3 regions of the Clostridium sp. genome follow, and region 1 is predicted to be linked to each of the others. Evidence: riboswitches for the same ligand, from Rfam matches in the RefSeq annotation. Region 1 holds a riboswitch; each other region holds the start of a gene.
The links. Region 1 has a riboswitch for S-adenosylmethionine ahead of LKE46_RS05220 (sulfate ABC transporter substrate-binding protein). Riboswitches for the same ligand answer to the same signal wherever they lie in the genome.

Region 1 (5,159 bases):
AATTTTAATTACAGATTGGAGCGGCGATGACGTATAAAATTTATGATTTTGATGATTGTGAAATTAAAACAATTGGAACTGATGATATAAATATTATATCTGAATTTTGTAGAAGGTGCAGTGATTATTATGTAATGCATGGAGGAATTGAAGCTTCAAGGAGAGATGTTGAGGAAATATTTGAAGAGTTGCCGCCAGGTAAAGATTATGGAGATAAATTTGTTTTTGGAATATTTAAGAATAATAAACAGCTTGTAGGTATTGTTGACATTGTGAAGGATTTTCCTGTTTCCACACAGTGGATGCTTGGATTAATGCTTATTGATCCAATGGAAAGAGGTAGAGGTCTTGGCAGAATGGTACATTTTAGATTAACAGAATGGGCGGTCAATCTTGGGGCTGGGTCCTTTAGAATTGGTGTTATCGATAAGAATGTCAAGGGAATTGGTTTCTGGAAGAGTTTGGGTTACAGAGAAATAAGGAAGGGAAAAATTCAGTTAAAAGATAAGACAAATCAATTGTATGTAATGGTGCTCAATTTATAGATGAAATAGTGAGAGAGGCGGAGGGACTTGGTCCTATTGTGCCCGCCAACGATGAAAAGCGGATATAAATTTATGGCGGCACTGTTTATACAATATCTAAGTCCGCTTTCCATATATAATTTTGCCGTTTCTAACCAGGTATACAACCCTCCCTATGCTTACCCTTCCATCATTGGATTTTATTTCAACTTTTATTCCTCTTGGATGATCATGTTTTGTAAGTTTACGAACAACAACTCCAAAAGTTAAATCTTCTATTTTAGATGCAGATCTCTGCATTGACTTTTCACAGATATATACTGTATCACCTATATTGATGGAATTTACAAGTTTACATTCATTAGATCTGTCTTTAAAATAATCTTTTTCCATATGTATTCACCTCAGCTCAGCTATACTTATTTTCATATTAAGATAAGTATAGCAGACTTGGGGATGAAATGATATTATTTTAAGATATGAGGCTTATGGTGGTGCTTTGTTTCCAATCTTAAACAACAAAATATCATCTTTCATGCGTTTGCCCTGAAGAAAATTTAAGTTTTTCTTGACAAAAAATTATAAACACTATATTATAATAGATAAATTGCAAATAATTAAATATTTAATTTCTTATCAAGAGAGGCGGAGGGACTGGCCCTATGATGCCCGGCAACCTGGATGTATATTATATATGTTCAATGGTGCCAATTCCAGCAGGAATACCTGAAAGATGAGAAGCAAAGGAACATCAAACTTCCTATGGTTTCTCCATAGGGAGTTTTTAATTTATAGTCTTTAGTGGAAGTAAAGAACATACTTCTTACCTAAATGAAAGAAAGCACAGTGAGGAGGAAAACAAGTGCATAAACTATGTACTAAGTCAAAATACTTGAACTCTAATAAGTATTTTGACTTAATGGGAATTTTTAATTTATAGTGTAAAAAACTTTACACTAACCAAAAAAGATTTAGGGGGAATTTTTATGAAAAAATTTAAGTTTGGTATTTTGATTTCACTAATAAGTATTTTTATATTGTCATCTTTTACAGGATGCGGCAGTAAAAGCGATACAAGCAGTGACAAGTCAGCAGAAAGTAAAAAACCAGTTGAACTGTTGAACGTTTCTTATGATCCTACAAGAGAATTGTATGAAGAATATAATAAAGCTTTTGCAAAGTACTGGAAAGAAAAAAGTGGTCAGGATGTTACTATAAAACAGTCGCATGGAGGTTCAGGAAAACAGGGAAGATCAATTATAGAGGGACAGGAAGCTGATGTTGCAACGCTTGCCCTTGCATATGATATAGATGCAATTCAGAAGGCAGATTTAATTAATGAAGGCTGGCAGAAAAAATTTAAGGATAATAGCTCGCCTTATACGTCAACCATAGTATTTCTTGTTAGAAAAGGAAATCCTAAAAATATAAAGGACTGGGATGATCTCACAAAAAAAGGTGTATCAATAGTAACTCCAAATCCTAAAACATCAGGCGGTGCCAGATGGAATTATCTTGCAGCCTGGGGATATGCTTTAAAGAAAAACAATAATGATCAGGCGAAAGCAAAAGAATTTGTGAAAAATTTATATGCAAATGTTGCAGTGCTGGATTCAGGTGCAAGAGGTGCAACCACTACCTTTGTTGAAAGAGGAGTTGGAGATGTACTCATAGCCTGGGAAAATGAGGCTTTTCTATCAGTGAAAGAATTGGGAAAAGATAAGTTCGATATAGTTGTGCCTTCAGTAAGTATACTTGCAGAACCACCTGTAGCAGTAGTTGACAAGGTAGTGGATAAAAAAGGTACGAGAAAAGTTGCAGAAGCATATTTGAATTACCTGTACTCTAAAGAAGGACAGGAAATAGCTGCAAAGAACTACTACCGCCCGAGAGACAAAGAAATTGCCAAAAAATATGAAAGCCAATTTCCGAAGATAAATTTGTTTACAATAGATGATGTATTTGGAGGATGGGCTAAGGCACAGAAAACCCATTTTGATGATGGTGGAACTTTTGATCAGATATATCAACCTAAAAAGTAATAAGTTAGGTAAAAATAGGGAGGATACATGAGATGGCTAGAAAGACAAGAGTTATTCCGGGATTTAATATATCTATGGGATTAGCTGTTTTATATTTAAGTTTGATAGTTCTAATTCCACTCAGTACAATATTGATTCAGACGTCAAAAATGGGATTTGATGAATTCCTGAAAGTTGTTACAAATCCAAGGGTAGTTGCATCGTATAAAATAAGCTTTGGCTGTGCATTTATAGCAGCTTCCATAAATACCATATTTGGGTTGATTATTTCCTGGGTACTGGTAAGATATGATTTCCACTTCAAGAGATTTATTGATGGATGTATAGACCTGCCATTTGCTCTCCCTACAGCTGTTGCAGGTATTTCACTTACGACACTTTACTCAAAAAACGGATGGATTGGTTCTTTTCTTTCCAAGTTTGGCATAGAGGGATCATTTTCTACATTTGGAATCACTGTGGCATTGGTATTTATAGGTATACCATTTGTTGTGCGTACAGTTCAGCCTGTTCTTGAAGATCTGGATTCAAGTATAGAAGAAGCAGCTTCGACTCTTGGTGCATCCAGGATACAGATATTTTTCAAAGTAATACTTCCACAACTCCTTGCTCCACTTTTAACGGGATTTTCACTTGCTTTTGCAAGAGGTATAGGAGAATATGGTTCTGTTGTATTTATAGCAGGAAACAAGCCGATGAAGACAGAGATAGCTCCACTTTTAATAATGACCAAGCTTGAGCAGTTTGATTATTCGGGAGCTACAGCTATAGCCCTGATTATGCTTGTATTTTCATTTTTCATGCTGTTTGTTATAAATTTAATTCAATGGAAATCCAATAAGTATGCATAGGAGTGATAAAGTTGAAAAATAGAAATTATTCTGGATCTGGTGCTGTTAAATTTCTACTCATAGCAATAACAATAATATTTTTATTTATAATGCTTGGAATGCCATTGATACTCATACTGATGGAGGCCTTTAAAAAAGGTAAAGATGCATATATTATGGCTATTACAGAGGAAAATACTGTTTCAGCCATAAAACTTACTTTAATAGCTTCAGGTATTGCAGTTCTTTTAAATACTGTATTTGGTATAATAATGGCTTTTGCCGTATCAAAATTTAAATTCAAAGGCAGAAATTTTTTAATAACATTGATAGATCTTCCATTTGCTATTTCACCGGTTATAGCAGGACTTATATATGTGCTGACTTTTGGAAGAGGAGGTTTATTTTACAACTTTTTATTCCAGAATGATATTAAGATAATTTTCGCACTGCCGGGGATAATTTTGGCTACGATATTTGTTACATTCCCCTTTGTATCCAGGGAGATAATACCACTGATGATTACACAGGGAACTGATGAGGAAGAAGCAGCAGCCTCCATGGGGGCAAATTTATGGACAATATTCAGAAAAATAACGCTGCCAAATATAAAATGGGGACTGCTTTATGGAATAGTGCTGTGCAGTGCCCGTGCAATAGGTGAATTTGGAGCCGTTTCAGTAGTTTCCGGACATATAAGGGGTGAGACGAATACTCTTCCGCTTCATGTGGAAATATTGTATAATGAATATCAGTTTTCGGCATCTTTTGCAGTATCATCTATTTTGGTGTTTATAGCCATAATTATATTGATTCTGAGAAATATTATTGAGTGGAAAGCAAAAAAAGAGGTGAAATAGAGATGTATGTTCAAGTTAAAAATCTTAACAAGAAATTTGGAAGTTATGACGCTTCAAAAAATATATCATTCGAAATAGACAAAGGTAAATTAGTAGCCCTTCTTGGACCCAGTGGAAGTGGAAAAACTACGATACTTCGCATAATTGCAGGACTTGAGACTGCCGACAGTGGTGAAGTTTATATCGACGGAAAACTGGTAAACAATATACCTTCAGGTAAAAGGGGAATAGGATTTGTTTTTCAGAACTATGCCCTTTTCAGGAATATGACCGTTTATCAGAATATAGCATTTGGACTTTCCATAAAAAAAGCCGACAAAAAATATATAAAGCAGAGAGTCAATGAATTAATAGAACTTATAGGGCTTAAAGGACTGGAAAACAGATATCCAAGTCAGTTGTCCGGTGGACAGAAACAGAGAGTTGCTTTTGCAAGGGCACTTGCTCCAAAGCCACAGCTTCTTCTTCTGGATGAGCCTTTTGCAGCTATTGATGCTAAAGTAAGAAAAGAACTTAGGACATGGCTCAGACAGATGATACACAAACTTGAAATAACAAGTATTTTTGTAACTCATGATCAGGAAGAGGCAGTAGAGGTAGCAGATGAAATTATTGTAACCAATTTAGGAAGTATTGAACAAATTGGAAAAGCGGTTGACATATACAAAAATCCAAACACGACCTTTGTAGCAAAATTTATTGGTCAATCAAATGTCATTGAGAGTATTAATGAATTCAGGGCATTCAAGGATATTAAAGAGGGCAATGAATTTGTTATAAGACCTGAATTTGTTGAAATAGGTAAAAAAGGAGAAATACAATGTGAACTTGCCTGTGATAAAGGTGTTGTTACTGATATTTCTTTTGCAGGTTCCAATTGGATTGTAAGTGTTAAATTAGGAA
Region 2 (5,159 bases), 1.6 Mb from region 1:
TATAATGTCAAGAATACAATCGGAAATGAATTCCTTTTTCATAGAGGAAATATCATGTTTTTCTTTGAAATCGTTGGAAAGAGAAAGCCTGACAATTCTGCGATTGTCTTCAGGGATTTCCCTGATTACTATGCCCTGCTTTTCAAGCCTGTCTATTATGCCTGAAACAGTACTTTTAGTAAGCATCATGCATTCGCTTAATTCATTCAAGGTTACATAAGGCATTTTGTACAAATGAAATATAACCGAAAGCTGCGGCACTGTAAAGCCATATTTATTTGCACTTTTTTTGAACTTTGTAGTTAAAGATCGCTGTATGTTTTTGAATATATTTATTATTTTGTCCGCCTGTATTGAAAACAGTTTATCATCTGGGCATGGAGGCTGATTTTCTATTAGTGATATTGTACTCACCTTCCTATAGTAAAAATGTTATTATAATAATGCTACTACAATTACCGTTAAAATTACAATACAAATTGAAAAATTATCAGTAAAATAATTAAACTTTTTTGGAATTGTCCATTTTATTGAATCCCAGATATCTTGTTTTATACAAAATTAATATTTTTTAGAATGTTTCTTCCTTTATAGTAATTATTAGGGAAGGAGGGAAGAAACATGTCTAATATAAAAGATATTCTGTTGGAAATGCAGGAATTGAGAAAACATCTGAATGATTTAGTCAAACAGAAAAACAATTTATTAAATCCGGAAGTAATTGCAGCAAGTAAGATGTTGGATTCATTGCTAAATGAATATAGCAGGATAATCAAAAACAAAGTAGACAAGTAGAAAAAGGGGAGGTAGGTACCTCCTCTTTATAAACTTATCCACAATATATGTTGATAATATGTTGATAACTTGTGAATATAGCATATTTAAAGATATTCAAAATGTATTTATAAAGTCTTTGGCTATATCGGATAAATACCTATTTCTAACCCATACTACTGCAGGACGAGTTTTGAGGGATAATTCGTTTATTTCAATATATTTTAAACTTAGTCGGGGAATCAGCTCTGAAGCAGATTTTGGAACCACACCTATACCAATACCAGTAGCAGCCCATAGTAAAACCGACCTTGCATCTTCATTTTCACATAGTATTCTAGGTTCGAAACCAATTTGATGACAGGATGAAATTAGCATATCTTTAAATTTGTGGTCTACTATCAACGGCTTGTTTATTAAACCGTCTAAACTGATTTTATTTTTGAGACTGTCAAAATAGGAACCCTGTTTTACAACTGCAACCATTGATTCACTTGGAAGCAGCAATGATTCAAACTTTTCAGAATTAAAAGGAGTAAATACTATACCAACTTCTATAATTCCTGTATTGAGGAGTTTGAGAATTTCAGAGGTGCTGCTTTCTCTTATAGTAAAGTTTATGTGGGGATACTTTTCATGAAAATCATTTAATTTTTTCAGCAGTATTGTAGTACCGGAAGATGCTACTGTACCTATAGATAGTATACCCTTAAATCCGTCCTTTAAATTTTCAAGTTCTTTTTTTGTATTTTTAGTCAGTTCAAGAATTTGTTTGGAACGGTATTGAAGTATCCTTCCCGCATCAGTTATTTGCAGCTTTCTTGTATTTCTTTCTATCAATTTAATTCCAAGCTCTTTTTCCAGCAGTTTGAGCTGCTGACTTAATGGAGGCTGTGCTATGTGAAGTTGTCGTGCAGCTTTAGTTATACTTCCCTTTTCTACTATTGTAAGAAAGTACTTGAGTTGTCTTATATCCATGATAATCACCCTTCATAATTTATATCTTATAGCTATAAATTAGATATGTTTTTGGTATTTGTAATATATTATTTTCTTTGATATAATAATACACAAAGTTGAAGAAATATAAAAGAAATATTTGCAATGATGGAGAAGAGTAGGTTGAGAAAAGTTCGAAGAGAGGGATTTTTGTAAGCTGTGAGAAGTCCTGAACGGAATTAACTGAAGTGCATTCTTGAGCATTAATTATAGAGTTGCTGTATGAGAATCTATTTACAGTAAACAGAGTGGGACCGCGGATAAATTCTGCCTCTGCATTAAGAGAACAGGATTTTTTGTATTTGCATAATTTATAGAAAATTTAATAGTGGATTATTGACAAAGTGGAATATATAATTATATGTTGAAAACTGTATATTCTCTTATCACGAGAGGCAGAGGGACTGGCCCTATGAAGCCCGACAACCAGCATTTTTCATTAGAATGCAATGGTGTTAATTCCTGCAGAGTATTTACTATTCTGAGAGATAAGAAAAATAGTTGATTTTGAAATGTTTTAGATTGAATTCAAGCTGTTTTTCTTATTTGAAAAACAGCTTTCTTAATTAAGTCAAAATATGAGGTGTGTAAAGATGAACGTAAAGTCCGGCTTTAGTAAAAAAATTAAATTTATTGGTAGAATAGGTATTGCACTTATAGTTCCGATAATACTTATTATACTGTGGCAAATTTTAAGTGATAGAGGACTTATTAAACAGTCCGTACTACCGTCTCCTCATACCATATTTCTGGCATTTATAGATATGGTTAAAAGTGGAGATCTGGCGAGAAATTTGTCTATAAGTATACTGAGAGTTATAAAAGGCTATTGTATAGGTGCATCTTTAGGAATAATATGTGGTATATTCATTGGATTGTTCAGAATAGCAGAAAATGCTGTTGACCTGCTTATAGGGTTTTTAAGACCAATTCCTATTGTGGCATGGGTTCCCGTTCTTATACTATGGATGGGAATAGGTGAAGCTTCTAAAATAACGGTAATAGTAATCGGAAGTTTTTGGCCGATACTTATAAATACTATTTATGGAATAAAGGGAGCAGACAAAAAGTATTTGGAAGTTTCTGAAATATTAGAAAAAAGTAAGCTTGAGACACTTGAAAAAATAGTTTTTCCATCAGCACTGCCATCTATTTTTACAGGCCTGCGCATTGGAATTGGAAGTGCATGGATGAGTGTAATTACAGCAGAGATAATTGCAGCAACTTCAGGTATAGGATATTCAATATCCTATGCAAGAGAATTATCACAACCGGATATAATGCTGGTAGGGGTTGCTTCAATAGGTGTAATTGGATTCTTGATAGATTATATAATAAAGAAGCTGCAAATTTTAGTTGTAAGATGGGATTCAGGTAGCTAAGATTGATTAATTAGGGAGTTGAGAAATCATGTCCGTGGTACAGGAGAAACCAGGTGCTATTGAAATAGAAAATTTGAATAAAACTTTTAAAAAAGAAGGTGGTGATCTCAATGTTTTAAACAATATAAATTTATCAGTTAAACAGGGAGAGTTTTTAAGTATTGTTGGATCAAGTGGATGCGGGAAAAGTACTCTGCTTAGAATAATAGTCGGTCTGGATAGAGATTATGTAGGTAATATACTTTCCTATGGTAAGGCTGTCGATGGTCCTGGAATAGACAGAGGAATGGTGTTTCAGGAATCCAGACTTTTCCCATGGCTTACAGTAGAAAAAAATATAGAATTCGGAATAAGCAAGAAGATGTCCAAAGAAGAAAAGAGAAAGCTGGTTTATGAACAGTTGGACCTGGTTGAATTAACTAATTTTGCGAAGTCCTATCCTTCCCAGCTATCAGGAGGGATGAAACAGAGAATAAGTATTGCCAGGTCACTTATAAACAAACCAAAACTGTTGCTGCTGGATGAGCCTTTTGGTGCACTGGATGCTATGACACGCATTAATATGCAGCAGGAAATTCTTAAAATATGGAAGAAGGAAAATACTACCATGATACTTGTAACCCATGATATAGATGAAGCAGTTTATCTTGGAGACAGGGTGGTTGTATTGTCCAGTAGACCCGGCAGAGTCAAGAAGATTATACCTGTTGGTTTACCTAGGCCCAGAGACAGAAGCAGCTATGATTTTACACGTATTAAAAGTCAAATATATGATGAGTTCTTTACAAAAGTGGAAAATCCATTTTCATATAACATATAATATAAGATTTTGGATGGAGGAGATTGTTCCCATGACTTATTTAAAGTATCTGGAATGTTCAAAATGCGGGAAGATATATTCGGCTGATCAACCGCAGAACTTATGTCGGTGCAATGGGCCGCTGCTTGCACAATATGATCTTGATAAAATAAGGAAAAATATAAATAAAGATGTTTTTAAAACAAGAAGAAAAGGTATTTTTAGATTTAGAGAACTTCTACCCATAAAAGAGGGAAAAAATATGGTTACAATGGGTGAAGGCGATACACCTGTAATCAAGATTAAAAAGCTGGGAAAAAAAATTGGTGCTGAAAATCTCTATATAAAAGATGAAGGATTGAATCCTACGGGCACTTTTAAGGCAAGAGGTGCTGCTGTAGGTGTTTCAAAAGCAAAAGAACTTGGAATAAAAACCATAGCCATGTCCACTTCTGGAAACGCAGGAAGTGCTTGGTCAGCGTATTCGGCCAGAGCAGGAATCAAACTCGTGGTTGTCATGTCTGATGATGCTGCAGTTCTGGCTAAGAAGCAGGCTTTTGTATATGGGTCAAAAACTTATCTTGTAAAAGGTCTTATATCTGATGCAGATAAGATAATAAATAAAGCTATAAAAAAATATGGATGGTTTGAGGCGGTCACTCTAAAGGAACCCTATAGAATAGAGGGAAAAAAGACTATGGGACTGGAAATTGCCGAGTACTTCGACTGGGAATTTCCGGATGCCATACTCTATCCAACGGGAGGAGGTGTAGGAATAATTGGAATATGGAAGGCTTTTCAGGAGCTCAGGGAACTTGGATGGATAAATGGCAAAGTTCCAAAAATTATTGCCGTTCAGGCAGAAGGGTGTGCTCCCATTGTAAAAGCATTTAAAGAGAATAAAGAAATTTCAGAATTATGCAAAAATCAAAATACTATAGCGAGAGGAATACGAGTTCCAAAAGCTCTGGGAGATTTTATGGTTTTAGATGCAATCAGAAAAAGCGGTGGTACTGCAGTTGAAGTAAAAGACTCAGAAATTCTTGATTCACTTGATTTGCTTGCAAAGACCGAGGGACTGCTTGTATGCCCTGAAGGAGGTGCATTAGTTGCAGCAGTAAAAAAATTGTTTGAAGACGGATTTTTAAAACCCGAATGGAAAATTGTACTTTTGAATACCGGAAGTGGTTTAAAATATCCTGATT
Region 3 (5,159 bases), 230 kb from region 1:
AAGGCTGCTTTACAAATATGTCATCATATTTTTTTATCACTTTATCACTCTTTTCACAAATTTACGTCATTCTTCTACAATTGGCACTATTACATTATAGCATTTTAAATATGCACTTGAAATAACAGCATCAAAATTTTAGATGAACTCTATACACGATGGATCTAAATTATAAACCATATCCTTTCTCTCGACTACTATTTTTATCTTATGCTTCAACAGTTTATTGTCCACCGCTTCTTTTACGAGCTCTCTGGTTGGATTTACACATACAGGATTCCCCACCATGTTCAACATGTCAAAATCACCTGCTGTGTCTCCATAGCTATAGCTTTTTTTTAAATCTATGTCATATCTTTTAACAAACATCTCTATAGATTTTTTTTTGCTCTCACTGTCCCACATTGGTATAACCTCTCCAGTATATATATTATTGCTATCTATAATATACTTTGCTCCAATGTAATCATCAAATCCATATTTTTTCGACATTTCCCTCACAAGTTCCACAGGACTCCCTGATATCGTTATTATCTTGTGTCCCTTTTTTTTATGCCACTTTATTCTGTCTCTTGTATAAGTATATACCCTGTCCCCTTTCTGTGATATTACTTTTTCTGCTATAAAATCTATCTGTGATTTGTGAAGTCCCTTTATAGCTTCTATATATATATATGCCATTTTCAAAAGATAGTTATCATAGTTGCCCTGTCTTCTATCCCATTTTTCATATTCCGGCTTTACTTCTTTATACCATCTTTCAGGTGGAATTACCTCATATTTTACAAGTTTCTTAAATACTTCAGTCATAAGTCCTTCTCTATAAAGAGTTCCATCTATATCAAAAAAAGCCGCTATGCTCATTTAAAGACCTCCCTTTCATTTCAATAATTACTATATAACATTGTAACATAAAAAATATATATTCTTAAAAAAATATAACTCCAAGCTTTTCATGCTTGAAGTTACATTCCATACTCTACTATTATTTATTAAGTTTTCTATATATCAGATTTCCTATAGTCTGAAGCAGCTGAACAAATATTATAAGTATTATTACCGTATATATCATTACGTCAGTTTCAAATCTATAATATCCATACTTTATAGCTACATCTCCAAGTCCGCCGCCACCTACAGTTCCTGCCATAGCCGAGCATCCAACTATACTTATAACTGTAAGCGTTATTCCAAGAACTATTGAAGGAAGTGCCTCCTTGATCATCACTTTGAATATTATCTGTGTATTGCTTGCTCCAAAAGATTTTGCCGCTTCTATTATTCCAGGATCTATTTCCTTAAGAGATGATTCAATTACCCTTGCTGCAAATGGAGCTGCCGCTATTGTAATTGGAACTATGGCCGCTGTAGTACCTATAGTTTTGCCAACTATCAATTTAGTTAATGGGAAAATTGCTATCATAAGTATTATAAAAGGAAAAGACCTCAATAAATTTATTATTACATCAAGTACCTTATACACTGCTCTGTTAGGCCTTAATCCATTTTCTTCAGTCACTATCAACAAAATGGCAGGTATGAAACCTATAATTACAGCAAGTATTGTAGACACAACTACCATATATAATGTCTGTCCAATGGCAGGAAGCAGTATTTCTGTAAATGTTTCTGAAAATCCCATATTATTCAACCTCCCAGCTTACATTTCTTGAAGAAAGATATTCACATATGATCTCTTTATCTTTTTCATTTATATTTATAACAAGACTTCCAAGTACATCACTTCGAAATTTCTCAAGTTTTCCCCATACTATTGAAAATTTTATATTCAAATCTATTGCCATGGACGTTATAAGATTCCCCTGACTTATATTCTTCGGGAAAAATATTCTTATGTTTATTCCCTGATCCGGCAATATGCTATCAGCACCAAGCAGCTTTTTTAAATTTTTACCAGGTTTCAAAAATATTTCTTCTACCGTACCTGATTTTTTTATCTCTCCCTCATCAATAATAGCTACTTTATTACATATTTCCTTTATTACTTCCATTTGATGTGTTACCACAACTATGGTTATTTTAAACTCTCTGTTTATTTTTTTCAGCAATTCAAGTATTGATTTAGTGGTATTTGGGTCAAGAGCCGAGGTAGCTTCATCACACAGTAATATGCTGGGATTTAGTGAAAGTGCTCTTGCAATAGCTACCCTTTGTTTTTGACCTCCGCTCAATTCCCTCGGCATACTTTCGGCCTTATCTTCCAATCCTACAAGTTGCAGCAAATTATTAACTGTTTTCCTCATTTCATTTTTATCAATACCCCACACTTCAAGTGGAAGTGATATATTCGAATACACATTTTTTCTATTGAGCAGATTAAAATTTTGAAATATCATTCCGAGATTTCTTCTAAATATCCTTATCTGTTTGCCTTTTAAGTCTTTTACTTCTTTATTCATAACTTTTATGCTTCCTGTATCATAGGTCTCAAGACCGTTTAAGCACCTGAGAAGAGTTGACTTTCCTGCACCGCTGTGTCCTACTATACCAAATATCTCGCCCTCTTCTATGTGGAGATTTATATCTTTTAATACATTTTTGCCACCAAAACTTTTACCAATATTACTAATATCTATCAATATATTTCATCCTCCCATATAAAGTCTTAGCAAAAAACAAAAGTCCGAGGAAAACCTCAGACTTAATTACAAAACAATATCTCATCTTTCAGCTCCCGCTGCAGGAATTAGCACCATTGTACAAAACACTTTCATACTGGTTGCCGGATTTCAAAGGGCCTGTCCCCTCCACCTCTCTTGATAAGTTCAGAATTTATACCTGACACGCAACTAATTATATCAACTTAATTTTGATGTGTCAATATTATCATTTAATTCTACATCTTTTAACTTTATAAATTTTGTATTCTCTCTTTTCTTATAAACTATCAATAAAATTAGAAATAAAGGTATCCCTATATAGGAAGATATTACTCCACCCCAGTCTATTTTACTTTCCTGAAAATATGTAATACCCTGTCCAAACACTACAATCGTACAAAGTATAAATGCAATTATAGGCCCCAGCGGGAAAAATTTAGCCCTATATTTGAGTTTTGATACATCCTTCCCCTGAACCATACATGCCCTTCTAAACCTGAAGTGACATATTGCTATACCAAGCCATGCTATAAACCCTGAAAGTCCTGACGCAGCTACGAGCCATACATACACCGAACTCTCTGCATAAATTCCTGTTAAAAAACAGGCAGAAGCAACTACTGTAGTAATAATAACTGCATTCACAGGTACACCCTTTGAATTTACCCTTCCAAAAATTCTGGGTGCCTTGCCGTCATTAGCCATGGAATACAACATTCTCGAAGATGCATACATACCTGAATTCCCACAGGAAAGTACCGATGTCAATATAACTGCATTCATAAGAGAAGCCGCCCCAGATATCCCCGCTTTTTGAAATATCATTGTGAATGGGCTTGTCTGAACACCTGCTTTAGTATATGGAATCAATGCGCCTACTACAATTATAGTTCCAAGATAAAATAATATTATTCTCCAGAATATAGTATTTATAGCTTTTGGTATTGTCTTGTCCGGATTCTCGCTTTCACCGGCTGCAATACCTACAAGTTCCGTACCCTGAAAGGAAAATCCTGCAATTAAAAATATCAGGAATATGGATTTTCCTCCTCCTACAAAAGGTGCATCTCCAACAGTAAAATTCTCAATTCCAACAGGATTTCCATTAAATATTCCAAATATCATGGCAACCCCTGTTATCAGAAATACTATAACTGTAGTAACTTTTATACCTGCAAACCAAAATTCAGATTCTCCATAAGCTTTTGCAGATAATAAGTTCAGTGTTACTATAATTGTCAAAAACAATATACTCCATATAACAGATTGTACATAAGGAAACCAGTATTTCATTATAACCGCACCTGCTACCATCTCTGCAGCTACTGTAATAGCCCAATTATACCAGTAGTTCCATCCAAGAGCAAACCCTAGAGCCGGATCCACAAATTTTGTAGCATATGTACCAAATGATCCTGAATCCGGCATAAAAGTTGCCATTTCTCCCAAGCTTGTCATTAAAAAGTATACCATAATGCCTATACATATATATGCTACCAGTGCACCTCCAGGTCCAGCTTGATTTATAGTTTTTCCCAGAGCTAAAAATATACCTGTACCAATAGCACCACCAAGTGCAATCATATTCAAATGTCTTGCCTTAAGCCCTCTTTTTAATTCATTGGCTGCCTTTGGATTTTTATATTTATCATCTAAAGTATTCTGCATTTTATTCCTCCTAGTCCTTTATCCTGACACTTAATCTACTTTTAACATTATGAACCAAGTCATACAATTAGTCAATATCTGTAAGTTTATGATAATTATTATTTGCTAGTTATTATTATAAGTCATTTCCTAATAAATTATATCATATATTATAATTACACAAAATTAAATCTAGTTTTTAAACTAAATCACTATTTTAAGACTCATACTATACTTTTTTTATACATTTAGAAGGATTTATTAAATATATATTGAATATAGTAGGTAATTGGATAGTTATATGTACTCATATAACTACTAAAAACATTTTAGGAGGTATTTTATGGGATCTTTAAAAAGTACAAAAACTGCAGAAAGTTTACTTAAAGCTTTTGCTGGAGAATCACAGGCTAGAAATAGATACACTTTCTATGCTTCTACAGCAAAAAAAGAAGGATATGTCCAAATTTCCAACATATTTACAGAAACCGCAAATAACGAAAAAGAACATGCCAAGAGATTTTTCAAATTTTTAAATGAAGATTTATGTGGAGAGGCTGTTGAAATAAACGCTTCCTATCCAGTTGCTTTAGGAGACACCAAAACAAATTTGAAAGCAGCAGCAGCAGGAGAAAATGAAGAGTGGTCTCAATTATACCCTGCATTTGCAAAAGTTGCCGATGAAGAAGGTTTTAGCACAATTGCAACAGTTTTCAGAAAAATTGCTGAAGTTGAAAAGCACCATGAAGAGAGATACAAAGCTTTACTTAAAAACATAGAAGAAGACAGAGTATTTACTAAGGACAAAGTATATAAATGGAAATGTAATAATTGTGGATATATATATGAAGGAACTTCAGCTCCAGAATCCTGTCCTGCCTGTGCACATCC

Region 2: another riboswitch for S-adenosylmethionine. It lies ahead of LKE46_RS12875 (ABC transporter permease); the one in region 1 lies ahead of LKE46_RS05220 (sulfate ABC transporter substrate-binding protein).
Region 3: another riboswitch for S-adenosylmethionine. It lies ahead of LKE46_RS06295 (methionine ABC transporter ATP-binding protein); the one in region 1 lies ahead of LKE46_RS05220 (sulfate ABC transporter substrate-binding protein).

The regions. Positions count from the first base shown of each region.
Region 1 is NZ_JAKVOI010000001.1:1,041,881-1,047,039, forward strand. Features, by position in the region: gene LKE46_RS05210 (GNAT family N-acetyltransferase) at 27-545, shown strand; gene LKE46_RS05215 (DUF2196 domain-containing protein) at 642-917, opposite strand; SAM riboswitch class I at 1,155-1,264, shown strand; gene LKE46_RS05220 (sulfate ABC transporter substrate-binding protein) at 1,511-2,566, shown strand; gene cysT (sulfate ABC transporter permease subunit CysT) at 2,599-3,417, shown strand; gene cysW (sulfate ABC transporter permease subunit CysW) at 3,429-4,256, shown strand; gene LKE46_RS05235 (sulfate/molybdate ABC transporter ATP-binding protein) at 4,259-5,159, shown strand, end outside.
Region 2 is NZ_JAKVOI010000001.1:2,633,964-2,639,122, reverse strand. Features, by position in the region: gene LKE46_RS12890 (MarR family winged helix-turn-helix transcriptional regulator) at 1-414, opposite strand, end outside; gene LKE46_RS12885 (aspartyl-phosphate phosphatase Spo0E family protein) at 622-795, shown strand; gene LKE46_RS12880 (LysR family transcriptional regulator) at 892-1,752, opposite strand; SAM riboswitch class I at 2,154-2,268, shown strand; gene LKE46_RS12875 (ABC transporter permease) at 2,367-3,155, shown strand; gene LKE46_RS12870 (ABC transporter ATP-binding protein) at 3,184-3,975, shown strand; gene LKE46_RS12865 (threonine synthase) at 4,007-5,159, shown strand, end outside.
Region 3 is NZ_JAKVOI010000001.1:1,275,378-1,280,536, forward strand. Features, by position in the region: gene LKE46_RS06280 (ribonuclease H-like domain-containing protein) at 1-40, opposite strand, end outside; gene LKE46_RS06285 (HAD-IB family hydrolase) at 139-864, opposite strand; gene LKE46_RS06290 (methionine ABC transporter permease) at 986-1,642, opposite strand; gene LKE46_RS06295 (methionine ABC transporter ATP-binding protein) at 1,644-2,600, opposite strand; SAM riboswitch class I at 2,679-2,787, opposite strand; gene LKE46_RS06300 (amino acid permease) at 2,820-4,289, opposite strand; gene rbr (rubrerythrin) at 4,612-5,159, shown strand, end outside.